3 regions of the Arthrobacter sp. FX8 genome follow, and region 1 is predicted to be linked to each of the others. Evidence: riboswitches for the same ligand, from Rfam matches in the RefSeq annotation. Region 1 holds a riboswitch; each other region holds the start of a gene.
What was found. Region 1 has a riboswitch for cyclic di-AMP ahead of OUO20_RS00120 (hypothetical protein). Riboswitches for the same ligand answer to the same signal wherever they lie in the genome.

Region 1 (4,205 bases):
CCGGTCTTCCGCCAGCTGACGGAAGAGCTGGTGACCCTGCTGGCCTACGAAGCCACTCGGGAGGTCCGCACCGAGCCCGTCACCATCGAGACGCCCGTCAGCACCACCGTCGGCACCGCCTTCACCAAGCCCACCCCGCTGGTGGTTCCCATCCTGCGCGCCGGCCTGGGAATGCTGGAAGGCATGACCAAGCTGGTTCCCACCGCTGAAGTGGGTTTCCTGGGCATGGCCCGGGACGAGGAGACACTGGACATCATCACCTACGCGGAGCGCCTGCCGGAGGACCTCACCGGCCGCCAGGTTTTCGTCCTGGACCCCATGCTGGCCACGGGCGGAACCCTGCGCGAAGCCATCAAGTTCCTGTTCAAGCGCGGCGCTTCCGACGTCACCTGCATCTGCCTGCTGGCCGCCCCCGAGGGCCTGGCGCGGCTGGAGGAGGAACTGTCAGGGGCCAACGTGCACATCGTCCTGGCCTCCATCGACGAGAAGCTCAACGAGAAGTCCTACATTGTCCCCGGGCTGGGCGACGCCGGCGACCGCCTCTACGGCATCGCCGGGTAGCACTTCGGCCCTGTTTGAACGGGCTCTTTCCCAACGGGTGTCCCGCCGCTAGCCTGTGCGGATGGACTGGAAACTCGAGCTTGTCTTTGTCCCCGTATCCGACGTTGACCGTGCCAAGGACTTCTACGTCAACAAAGTGGGCTTTAACGCCGACTACGACGAGCGGCCGTCGGACTCCATCCGCTTTGTGCAGTTGACGCCGCCGGGCTCGGCCTGCTCCATCTGCATCGGCGAAGGACTCGTTGACGCCCCGCCCGGCACGGGCTCCAACCTGCAGATGGTGGTCGACGACATCAATGCGGCGCATGACCAGCTCAAGTGCAACGGCGTGGATGTCAGCGATGTGGATGTCCAGGACTGGGGCCACTTTGTGTACTTCGCCGATCCGGACGGAAACAAGTGGGCTGTCCAGTACATCCCGTGGCGGAACGCCGGGCAGGGCGCTGGCGGGAACACCGGACAGGACGCCGGACCGGGCGCTGGTTAACCAAAGCGGCGGGCCGCATCATGATGATGCAGCCCGCCGCTTTGGTGCAGTTCCCCCGGCATCGCTGCCGCCGGGGGAGGAGTGCCTAGTACCAGTTGTGGGCCAGGTGGAAGTTCAGGGCACCACAGGGCGACTGGTAGCTCTTCTTGATGTAGTCCAGGCCCCAGTTGATCTGCGTGCGGTAGTTGGTGAGGTAGTCCGCGCCGGCGCTTGCCATCTTCTCAGCGGGCAGGGACTGGACGATGCCGTATGCCCCGCTGCTGGAATTGGTGGCCGTGGTGGTCCAGTCGGACTCCTTGGTCCACAGCGTCTGCAGGCACTGCATCTGGTCCGGTCCCCAGCCAAACGCCCCCAGCTGGCTGGCGGCGTACGCCTGGGCGCCTGCAGGATCGTTAACCGCGACGGCGCGAGCCGGCTCAGGTGCGGGGGCGGGCTCAGGCGCCGGGGCAGGCGCTGCGGGTGCTGCCGGTGCCGCTGCGGGGGCCGGTTCCGCTGCCTGCGGTGCCACGCTGATGGCAGCGGGCGCGGGGCTTGCTGCCGGGTTGGAGCGGATCTCGCTCTTCTCGATGCTCATTTGAGCGTCGGACGCCGACGTGGAAGGGTTGGACGCGGTGGATGACACCGGAGTCATGCTGCTGGTGGTCTGTCCTGCCGCGCCTACCCCCACCAGCACCGCGCACGATGCTGCAAGGACGGCGGCGCGCTGGCCCAGGGTGGTCTTCTTGGCCTGCTGCGCGGCCCTGTGTTTAGCCTTGGCCTGCAGCAGGCGTGCTTCTGCCGTGTTTTTGGACATGATTGATCGCCTCTCACACCTGCGGAGTTAGCTGTCGGGTTCGGATGAGGGCATCCGGCCATACGGAAAGATCACGTACTGGCTTAACCCCAAGGGCATTCAATGCCCGGGACGGTGGGTCCCCCGCCTCTGCCGTAGCTCAATCGGAATCCGGGGAAGCGGCAGAGCTTGGCGTCGACCCGGGATATGCGGCCCGAACGGGGGCCGCACCCAATCGACGCTACAGGAAGTGCACGCGAAAGTCACATTTAGGTAACGGAAGTCACGATCCTCAGCGCGTTGATTTGCCGGATTCCCCGTTCGTTACCTCGGTCCCACTGGGGTATGGCCGCTCCATTTCATGAGCGCAGCGCGCAGACCGTTACAGTTTCCGTTACCCAGCCAACAGGTAGACGGTGGTGCCGCCAATGCTCTGCGCCGTGAAGTTGTTCGCCACCCACTGGGCGATCTGGGCGGCAGCGTCCGAACCGGTACTGGCCCGCATGGTTCCGCTTGTGATGAAGTAGTGGATCTTTCCCTGGGACACCAGATCCTGGAACTCCGCCAGGGTAGGGGCGGGATCTGTGCCGTTGAACCCACCCACCGCCATGACCGGCAGTTCCGTTGCCAACTGGTAACCGGCAGCGTTGTTCGAACCCACCACTGCCGCTGCCCAGGTGTAGCCCGAGGCGCCATTCCTGAGTGCTGCCACGAGTTCCGCGGACGGCGTGGGGGCGCCCAAGAGGCCTCCCAAGGCCCCGCCTCCGCGACCACCGGCAGCAGCGGTTCCGCCGGGAAGTGTTCCTCCGGGCGCGCCCTGCTGGCGGGCCGTGTTTCCCTGGGTTGCTGGCTGCCTGGTGCTGCCTGTCCCGGTCCCGCCAAGGCCGGTCCGGCCAGGGCCCGTCCCGCCAGGGCCGAAGCCCGACGACGGCCCGGCGCTGACGATCGCCCCGCTGTGCGTTGTCGACGCCGTGGAAAGGGAGTACGCCAGCGGCCCGGTGAGCGACGCCGCAATGGCGAGCGCCGCCGTCGTCCGCTGCACGGCACGCCAGTGCAGGAACCTGCCGAACGCCACGCCCGCTGCGGCCGCCAAGCCTCCGGAAAGGACCAGCCAACGCAGCCACGCGCCGTAGGCGGAGGTGGTGCCCAGCAGCTGGAAGGCCATCAGGGCGGCCGCGGCCACCGCTGCGGCCAGCAGGAGTGCGGCGGGTGGCTGCTGCCGGTGCTGCCACAGGAGGACCGTGCCCAGCCCCGCAAGCCCGGCGATCCCCGGCGCCAGCGCCACGGCGTAGTAAGGGTGGATGATGCCGGCCATGAAGCTGAAGACCAGGCCCGTCACCAGCACCCACGAGCCCCAGATGATGACGGCGGCGCGGACCGCATCCGTCCGCGGGGCCCGCCGGCCCAACCACAGCAGGCCCGCCGCAAGGATCAGGGCGGACGGCAGCAGCCACGCGATCTGGCCGCCGAACTCGCTGTTGAACATCCGGAGCAGCCCGGGATCTCCCCAGCCGTTGCCGCCGCCCACACTGCCGGTCTCGTCGCCCGTCAGCCGGCCCAGCCCGTTGTAACCCAGCGTGAGCTCCAGGATGGAGTTGGTTTGCGATCCGCCGATGTAGGGACGCAGGCCGGCCGGTGTCAGCTCCACCGCCAGGAGCCACCACCCGGCGGAGGCCACCATGGCCGCTCCCGCCGCGGCCAGCCGGAGCAGGCGCCGCGGGAGCCTGTGCGGGCCTGCCAGCGCGTAGGCGATGGCGAATCCCGGAACCACCAGCAGGACCTGCAGCTGCTTGGCCAGGAAGCCGAAGCCCAGGAACACTCCGGCCAGCAGGAGCCAGCGCAACCGGTCCTCCTGGACTGCACGGAGGACCGCGTAGGCGGCTGCCGTCATGAGCAGCACCAGCAGGGCGTCCGGGTTGTTGAAGCGGAACATCAGCGTGGCAACGGGGGTGAGGGCCAGGACGGCTGCGGCGATCAGTCCTGCGCGGTGCGCCAGCCGTGGATCGGCCGTGGCAGGCGCCGCGGCCCGCCGTACGGCCAGGTAGAGCAGCCAGGCGGTGCCGACGCCCATCAGCGCCTGGGGGACCAGGATGCTCCAGGAACTGAGGCCGAAGATCCGGACGGACAACCCCATGACCCACAACGACGCCGGCGGCTTGTCCACCGTGATGGCGTTGGCGGCGTCGGAGGAGCCGAAAAACCAGGCCGCCCAGTCCTGCGATCCGGCCTGGGCCGCGCCGGAATAGAACGCGTTGGCCCAGCCGGATGCTCCAAGGTTCCACAAGTACAGCACGGCGGCCCCGGCCAGCACCGCTGCCAGTTCCAGCCGCCGCCGGAGCGCCCGCGGGTCCGGCCGGTAGCAGGCCGGGACAGGATGATGCGCGG
Region 2 (4,205 bases), 150 kb from region 1:
ACTCACGGTGCGGCCCAGGGACAGGTAGCCGGCGGGCCAGTCATGGAAGTGGATGCCGACGGCGGCCAGGGAGTTGGTGACCAGCATGGTGCAGTCCTGCATAACGCCGAGCTGGGCGTAGGCGGCCGAGAGGATTGCAGCGCCCTTGCCGCTGGCGGAAGCCTGGGCAGCGGAAGCGGCCGGAGCAGCAGCGGTGGCAACCTTGGCGGTGACCTTGGGAGCCGCAACGGGCTCGGCGGCAGGAGCAGCTTCCTGCACCTCGACCTGGGGCTCAGGCTCGGCGACGGGAGCCGGCGTGGTGGTGACAGCGGGCTTCTCGTAGCTGATGGCGATGGTGGAAGCCGCGGAAATCGGGGCGTCGATTGCGGATTCAACTTCCAGTGCGGACGCCGGAGCGGAATCACGCTTGACGTTGGCGTCGGCAGCGTTGGCCGCGATGCCGCTGGTCAGGACCAGGCCGGAAGCGGCAGCGATAACCGCAGCCTGGCGGCCCATGCCGCTTGCGTTGTCGCTGACGGCCTTTGCAATAACAGCGATCGAGTTGGTTTTGGTGACCTCGGCGCGATGCCGTGCGGTGGCACGAGTCGTCATCAGTTCTCTCTTTCGTTTTTCCCTCAAACCGCTTGTAGGCAGGCGAAGGTTGTTGGACGCGCCGGCATCTTGGGGGTACGTCGGCGCGTCCCGAACGGGGATGTGGTTTCTAGCGAAAAAGCCTTGGGCAAAGAAATAGCCCTTGGAGCGTTAAGCCCAAGAACTAGTTGCCGTAGTGGTAGTACGAGGAGGTGCCAGTGGCTGCAGGCGAGTGGAGCAGCGTGCCCTGGGAGGGGTTGAGTGCGCTGATCATCATGCCGTTGCCGACGTAGATGCCGACGTGCGCGCCACCGTTCTGGACAACCAGGTCACCCGGCTGCGGGGTGGAGGTGGGAGTCATGATGCTCCACGCATTGGTGCGGGGGATGCTGATTCCGGCCTGGGCGTAAACCCACTGCACGAACCCGGAGCAGTCCCAGCCGGTGACCGGGCTGGTGCCGCCCCACACGTAGGAGTGGCCGATGCCGGTGTAGGCGATGGCAGCGATGCCCGAGGTTGCCGCAGCGGATACGGTCTCCGCCGTCTTGGCGGCCGGAGACGCCTCCTGGCCTGCAGTGGTGGCGCGGTTCGCCGAGGCCGTGGACTGGGTACGCACCGCTTCCACCTTCGGAGCAGCGGTGGTCTTGACGACCGGACGCTCGAAGGACACCGTGGCCGTGGGTGCGGCCGTGACAGCGAGGGCTGCCTGGGACGAGCCGGACTCGGTGGAGGCAGAGACACCGGCCGTGGTGTCAGCTGCCGTGGCGGGCAGGCCCATGCTCAGGATGAGGCCGGAAGCCGCTGCCACAACGGCAGCCTGGCGGCCTACGGTCCCGGCATTTGCACTGACGGCCTTGGACATGGCGTCCAGGGGGTTGGTGCGAACCGTTTGCGCACGGTGGCGCGCAGAATGATGGCGTGAAGACACGAAGGTAGCCTCTCCCAATGCCTGCGAGGTGAGCTGTCGGATTCGGATGGGAGTCACCCGGCCACGCTGCTTCCTGGGAAGCTTGTGACTTAACCCCAAGGCCTTCTGAACATGAAGGCCAAAATTGGTTCCCCCGCCCCTGCCAGACGATGAAATGCGAACGGACCTTGAGCGGTGGCAGAGTTAGGCAATCCACTCAAGAGCGTCAACTTCGGAAAAGTTGACGCGAATTAGACGGTACAGCAGTTTTGCTTCAATGTCACATTCAGGTCACGGCGCGTCGCGGACATGTGAGAGCGGGCAACCATTTGGTTACAGCCAGCCCATGGGATCGACAACTTCGCCATTGACCTGCACCTCGAAGTGGAGGTGGCAGCCGGTGGATGCGCCCGTGGTACCGCTCAGTGCCACCACGTCCCCGCGGGAGACGGTCTGGCCCACCTTGACGTTGAAGGACGAGAGATGGTTGTAGGTGGTCTCCAGCCCGTTGCCGTGGTCAATGACCACGCGGTTTCCGCCACCGAACTGGTGCCAGCCGGCAAAGGTCACGGTACCTGTCGCGGCGGCCAGGACCGAAGTCCCGCACTGCGCCACGAAGTCCTGGCCCCGGTGGAAGTCTCCGGAGCCTCCGGTGATCGGACTGACCCGGTAGCCGAAGGGGGAAGCGGTGGTGAGGGAGGCGAGGGGTGCAGCCAGGGTGCCGGCCGAAGCGGCACGCGTGACAGAGCCGGCGGACTGGGCGCTCAGGAGTTGCTTCAGCTTCCCGTCCGGGTCGGCCTGGGTCACCACGGCCGACCGGCTGAAGTCGATCTGTGCTCCGACATCGGCCGAGATCTGGGGCTGGGGGCTGACGGCGGACGCGGCCATGGGGGCACTGCCGGCGGCATCCGTGGCCATGACGGGACTCGTGGCGGGCACCGTGACCGTCAGCACCAGGCCTGTGGCGGCAAGGGCAATGCCGGCTTTTTGGCCAATACCGCTGGCGGCGGCAAACTCCGTCATCTGCCGGAAGGGACCCCGGCGGCGGCGCGCGTCACGATGCAGGTCGCGGGGGCGCTCCGCTGCGACAACTTCGGCAACCCGGGGTGCCGAAGGGGGCCGGCCGCGCGGCGGCGGCCCCGGGAGGTCTGCATGGTCAAGAAGGGTTCCTCTCTGGAAGAAGCCTGCGGAGTTAGCTGTCGGATTCGGGTCAGAGAGATCAAAGACCCGGTCCGCCTTAGGCAAGCTTCTGCACAGGGGGTATTCCCGGAAGAATCCTTCACTGGAGAGGGCTTGCTGCTGACGGACTTCACCCCAAGGCAGTCCCCCGCTGCCGCTTGTGGTTCCCCCGCCTCTGCCAGTAACGACTCGTGCACCTGACCCGCTGGCAGAGCTCGGCTCCGGATCAGGTAACGCTTATGTATCAACGCTTGGTTCCACTATAGGGGCTTAAGACCCTAGGTAACAATTCCGTTACCTTTGCGTGGTTGCCCCTCTGCGGGGTATGGGCGCCCCGATCAGGGCTGGCTGATGGCCACAAAGACGTGGGCGGCAACCTCGGGCGGCAGCTCCAATGCGCCTTCGATTCCAGGGACCCGCACGGAGATGTATTCGCCCACGCGTTCCAGCGCCACGGCGGCACCCGGCCGGATACCGCCCTCGTCCAGCTGCGCCAGCAGTTCCGGTTCCACCTGGATCGGCTCCGCCAGGCGGCTGATGGTCACTCCGGAGGCGGGCCCGTAATTCTTCATCGCTTCCACCAGGCTGATGGCGCCGTCGGCAAAGCCGGGCCCCGCCTGGCCGCCCAGCGCCGCAAGGCCAGGGATGGGGTTGCCGTACGGCGACTCGGTGGGGTGGTCCAGCATCTCGTAGATGCGGCGCTCAACGCGCTCGCTCATGACATGTTCCCAGCGGCAGGCTTCGTCGTGGACGTAGGCCCAGTCCAGGCCAATGACGTCTGCCAGCAGGCGTTCGGCCAGCCGGTGCTTCCGCATGACCTCCGTGGCGCGCTTGCGGCCCGTGTCCGTGAGTTCCAGGTGCCGGTCGCCGGATACGACCACCAGCCCGTCCCGCTCCATGCGGCCGATGGTCTGGGAAACGGTGGGACCGGAGTGGCGCAGACGCTCGGCGATACGGGCCCGAAGGGCAACGATGTTTTCTTCCTCAAGCTCCAGAATGGTCCTGAGGTACATCTCCGTAGTGTCGATCAGATCCGTCATCCAGCTCAGCTCCTCGAGCGCAGTACCTTGCGTTGTCCCACCGTATCGCCTCTTCGCGCAAAGTAGTCCGGGGAAAGCTTAGCCTATTTTGACTTTGTCCGAATAGCCGCGCCCCGAGGGGCTGCGCGGGGACGGCACGTCTCACTGTCCGGACTATGACGGGCCTGGCTCCCGCCCCCGGCGGCGGTTCAGGCAGAATGGGAATGGCCCGCAGCGCAGCCACCGGCGCTGCCGGCCACCGACCGCCCGCCCTTCCGGACCAAACTTTTGTCCCCGCCGAATTGGAGCACCTGTGAGCGACACCAGCATCACGATCCCCGCCGACCTCCTGCCCCAGGACGGGCGGTTCGGAGCCGGCCCGTCAAAGGTCCGGCAGGAGCAGATCGACGCGCTGGCAGCAGCTTCCAAGACGATCCTTGGCACATCGCACCGGCAGGCCCCGGTCAAGAACCTGGTCGGAGCGGTCCGTGAAGGGCTGAGCCAGTTCTTCCGCGCCCCGGAAGGCTACG
Region 3 (4,205 bases), 1.7 Mb from region 1:
CGCTGTGTGGGCGGAGCGGAGGAAGCCTTCCAGCCGGGTCAGGTCCGAATGCTGCAGGAGCCGCACCCGTGACTGCAGCAGCACCACGGCGGCAAGGCGGCGCTCGAAAACCGGGCGGGAGCCGGGCCCCGGCTGTCCCCAGAGGGCAGAGGCCAGCATCACGGTTGCGTCGTGGTCCAGGTCCTTGAATTTGCGCAGGGCGTCGCGCACGGTTCCACGGACGGCGCCCACGGAGGAACCATACGAGGCCAGCACACCGCCCAGGCGGTGCGCGACGTCGTCCGCGCGGTACCAGGCGCCCTCATTCTGGAGGGTACGGTCAACAAATTCCGCCGCAGCGGACACCACGTCCGCTGTGCCGGTCACCGCGCGCGCCCCGCGGAGGCGTGGTGGATGCAGAACGGGGTCCAGGGCCGGGCTTCCAGCCTGCCCTCGGCGATGGGTTCCCCGCACACCGCACAGATGCCATAGGTCCCCGCGGCCAGCCGGGCCAGGGCAGCTTCAATCTGGTCCAGCCCCGCCGAGCTTTGTTTCAGCAGCGCCGATGCCTGTGACAGCTCGAAGGCGATCGTGGCGCCCTCCGGATCGTGTTCGTCGTCGACGTTGGAGTCCTGGCGGGCCGAATTCGCAGCGTCGATGTCCGCCCGCAGCGCCGGCAGCAGCGCCATCCGCCGCGTCCGCTCCTCTTCGAGCAGTGCACGGAACCGTTCGAAATCTGGCATGGGGAAAGCCTAGCGCGTCAGTCAGTACCAGTTCAGGGATACGGAATGGTTCCATGCCCCGCAGGGCGACCCGTAGCGGTCACGGATGTAGCCCAGGCCCCATTCGATCTGCGTCCGGTAGCTGGTCAGCCAGTCGCTCCCGGCGCTGGCATACTTGCCGGGCGGCAGTGCCTGGGCAATTCCGTAGGCCCCGGACCACGCGTTGGTGGCGGTGGTCAGCCAGTTGGATTCCTTGGTCCACAACTGGGCCAGGCACAGGAACTGGTCCTGGCCCCAGCCGAAAGCGGCAAGGCGTCCGGACGCGTAGCTTTTCGCCCCTGCCGGATCGTTGACCGCTCCGCCGGGAATGGAAGGCACGACGACGGCGGGCGGGCTGGGCAGGGCCGGCTCGGCTGGCGGCGCCTCCGGAACGGAAGGGACAGGGTTGGCCGGCGGAGGGTTGGCCGGGACAGGAGTGGCAGGGGCTGGATTCACCGGGACAGGATTGCCGCCCACGGCGGCTGGGGCGGCTGGTGCGGGCGGCCCGGGCTGCTGGGCGGCCGCCGCGGCGGCCCTGGCGGCCGCTTCGGCCTGGCGGCGGGCCTGCTCCTCCGCTGCGGCGCGCTTGGCCGCCTGGGCCGCCTCGTAGGCAGCCAGCGCAGCCTGGCCTTGGCGGTACTCCCCTCAAGCGCCGCCGTCGTCCCTTTCAGGGCGGCAAGCTGGGCCGTTAGCTCGCCGCCGTGCCGCTGCTCCTCGGCCACCTGCCGTGCCAGTGCGTCCCTGGCGGAACTGGCTGCCCCGGCTTTTGCCTTTGCCTCCCCGGACAGGCGCTCCCGTTCGCTCCTGGCAACCTTTTCCTGTTCCACCAGGGCAGCGGATACCTTTCCGGCCGCCGCCGCCTTGACCACCAACGCGGCCGTCTTGTCCCCCACGAGCTTGACGAGGTTGAGGCCCTGGACGCTGTTGGTCCCCAGGGCGTCCAGCGCCACGAAGAACCCGGCGTTGGTCCCGCCTGTCTTGTACGACTGCACGGCCAGGGCCCCGAGGTCCTTCCGGTACCGGGCCACTTCGTCGTTTGCGCGGGCGGCCCGTGCGGACAGGGTTTCCAGGCGTGATGTGGCCGACTGGAGCTCTGCATCCGCGGCAGCGTATTCGGCGGCCGACCGTACGGCTGCGTCCCCGGCTGCCTCCGACTGCGCCTGCAGGCCGGTCAAGAGCGCGTCGATGGTGGCAATTTCTGCAGCTTTTGCCGCTTCGGACGACTGCGCCTGCTGCACATCCGACCAGGAGGGATATCCGCCGGGCGGCGGCTCCTCCGCTGCGGCCGGCAGCACGGTGGCGGCGGCCAGGGCGATGGCCAGCACGCCACCGAGGAGCGGGATCCCTCGGCTGGTCACGAACAGGGGCATAGTCCCGAAGCTTACCGTCCGGCGCGGCCCCCGAGGGCGCGTCCGTGGCCACATTGTTACCGTTTCCAGCGATAAAGACCCTGCCTGCATTGGTCGAGGTCACCGCCCGAAATGCGAAGTACATCAAGACGTTTGCGCAATTGAGAGGGGAGCCTCGTATGTTATCCAAATGTGACAATCGGGGGCAGCGCGGGTTATGGTCGTTTGGTGTCCCTCTCAGACGGGACATTCCCGTCAGCATGCCGAGCCCTGCCGCTGATCATGGGATTCAACCGCTTTCCGTTTGGCAGGGACGGGGGAACCAAGTTTCTACGGCCACATGTGGCCTTGGGGTTAAGTCGTTAGCGCCTCCGCCCGCGGAGCCAGCTACCGGCCGGGTATCTCCAGCCCGAACCCGACAGCTCACCCCGCAGGCATGGGAGAGGCGATCAACTGTGTCAAAAATTTCCACCACTGCCCGTCACCGCGCGACTCCGGCCCGCTCCATTGTGCTCGAGGGCCTCGCCGTAACCGCCAAGTCCCAGGCCCGTTCGCTGGGCCGTCCGGCGCTTGCCGTTGCTGCAGCGTCCGGTATTGCCTTTGGCGTCGGAGCCCCGGCCCATGCAGGTGTCACCGGCCCGGACACCACTGAGAACACCAGCGTCCAGGCATACTCCGCACCTGCCCCGGCAGCAGCACCCGCCGCAGCAGCAGGAACCGTCCACACGGTGGTGTCCGGCGACACCATCGGGGCCATCGCGGCCGCCCATGGCGTCAGCCTCAACGACGTCCTGGCCGCCAACGGACTGGGACTGTCCTCCATCATCTACCCCGGTGACCAGATCCAGATCCCCGGCGCTGGCCACACCGCAGCCCCGGCGCCGGCAGCAGCTCCCGTCCAGACGGCAGCCGCAACCGCACCGGCAAACACCGGCATGAACATGTCCTACGCCTCAGCCGCCCCGGCGGCGTCCACCGGCACCGGGACCGGCGCTGCCATCCTGGCATCCGCTTACAGCCAGGTCGGCGTGAACCAGGACTGCACCGCAATGGTTGAGAAGGCCCTGCGCTCCGTCGGCAAGTCCGTCGGCGACCTGGCCCCGACGCAGTTCTTCCAGTACGGAACCGTCGTCGGCGCTCCCGCCCCCGGCGACCTGATCATCACCTCCGGCCACGTGGGCGTGTACGCCGGCAACGGCCAGGTTGTGAGCGGCGGCGTCAACGGCTACAGCACCGAGGTCCACTCCATCAGCTGGCTCGGCGGCTACTCCGCAGTCCGCGTAGCCTAGCCTTCGCAACGCTTTGGCAGCAGCAGGCTGGTATTAAACAGAAAAGCTGTTCTTAGACAGGAGGGCGGCAGCCGGGTATTCCCGGCTGCCGCCCTCCTGTCATTTCCGCACCGTACCGCTGAGGCAGTCACGTCCCGCAGAAGGTCATGTAGGTGCCGAAATCCTCAGGGGCACCTTCGGCGTAGCGTTCCAGGCCCGGCCGCTCGGCGAAGGGGCTGCCGACGGCCTCGAGCAACTGCTGCAGGGGAGCCAGGTTTCCGTCAGTGGCGGCGGACAGCGCCTCTTCCACGAGGTGGTTCCGCGGAACATAGGCAGGGTTCACGCTGTCCATCAGTTCCGCGTCGGGCCCCAGGGCCTGCCACCGCTCCGCCCAGGCGTCGAACGCTGCAAGGTCCCGGACCATGCCGCGCACGGGACGGAGGTCCCCCCGCGCGGCCTTGCCCAGGTTCCGGAAGAACAAGGTGTAGTCCACTGGCCCGTCCTTCAGGATGGCAATGGCACCGTCCACCAGGGCGGAGGCGGCGTCGCTGTCGGCATCTCCCGACAGGCCCAGCTTGGCCTTCATGCCGCCGGACCACGCCTGGCTGTACTGTCCGCGGAATCCGCCAAGTACCTCCACCGCGGGGGCAACCGCCTTTTCCTGGTCCCCGTCGATCAGCGGCAGCATTGCCTCCGCCAGCCGTGCAAGGTTCCATTCGGCCAGCACCGGCTGGTTGGCGTAGGCGTAGCGTCCGCTGACGTCGATGGAACTGTAGACAGCGGCCGGATTGAACGCATCCATGAACGCGCACGGGCCGTAGTCGATGGTTTCCCCTGAGATGGTCATA

Region 2: linked by a shared signal. The riboswitch ahead of OUO20_RS00760 (M23 family metallopeptidase) and the one ahead of OUO20_RS00120 (hypothetical protein) in region 1 are both predicted to bind cyclic di-AMP.
Region 3: linked by a shared signal. The riboswitch ahead of OUO20_RS07735 (C40 family peptidase) and the one ahead of OUO20_RS00120 (hypothetical protein) in region 1 are both predicted to bind cyclic di-AMP.

The regions. Positions count from the first base shown of each region.
Region 1 covers NZ_CP113505.1:21,036-25,240, forward strand. Annotated here, with positions in the region: gene upp (uracil phosphoribosyltransferase) at 1-561, shown strand, start outside; gene OUO20_RS00115 (VOC family protein) at 623-1,048, shown strand; gene OUO20_RS00120 (hypothetical protein) at 1,134-1,841, opposite strand; cyclic di-AMP (ydaO/yuaA leader) riboswitch at 1,847-2,007, opposite strand; gene OUO20_RS00125 (glycosyltransferase family 39 protein) at 2,215-4,205, opposite strand, start outside.
Region 2 covers NZ_CP113505.1:173,856-178,060, reverse strand. Annotated here, with positions in the region: gene OUO20_RS00770 (NlpC/P60 family protein) at 1-591, opposite strand, end outside; gene OUO20_RS00765 (C40 family peptidase) at 755-1,432, opposite strand; cyclic di-AMP (ydaO/yuaA leader) riboswitch at 1,503-1,682, opposite strand; partial or broken gene OUO20_RS00760 (M23 family metallopeptidase) at 1,811-2,631, opposite strand; cyclic di-AMP (ydaO/yuaA leader) riboswitch at 2,644-2,856, opposite strand; gene OUO20_RS00755 (metal-dependent transcriptional regulator) at 2,995-3,696, opposite strand; gene serC (phosphoserine transaminase) at 3,989-4,205, shown strand, end outside.
Region 3 covers NZ_CP113505.1:1,703,110-1,707,314, forward strand. Annotated here, with positions in the region: gene OUO20_RS07715 (DNA alkylation repair protein) at 1-366, opposite strand, end outside; gene OUO20_RS07720 (TraR/DksA family transcriptional regulator) at 363-722, opposite strand; gene OUO20_RS07725 (hypothetical protein) at 744-1,196, opposite strand; gene OUO20_RS07730 (hypothetical protein) at 1,193-2,098, opposite strand; cyclic di-AMP (ydaO/yuaA leader) riboswitch at 2,371-2,541, shown strand; gene OUO20_RS07735 (C40 family peptidase) at 2,545-3,378, shown strand; gene OUO20_RS07740 (protein adenylyltransferase SelO) at 3,506-4,205, opposite strand, start outside.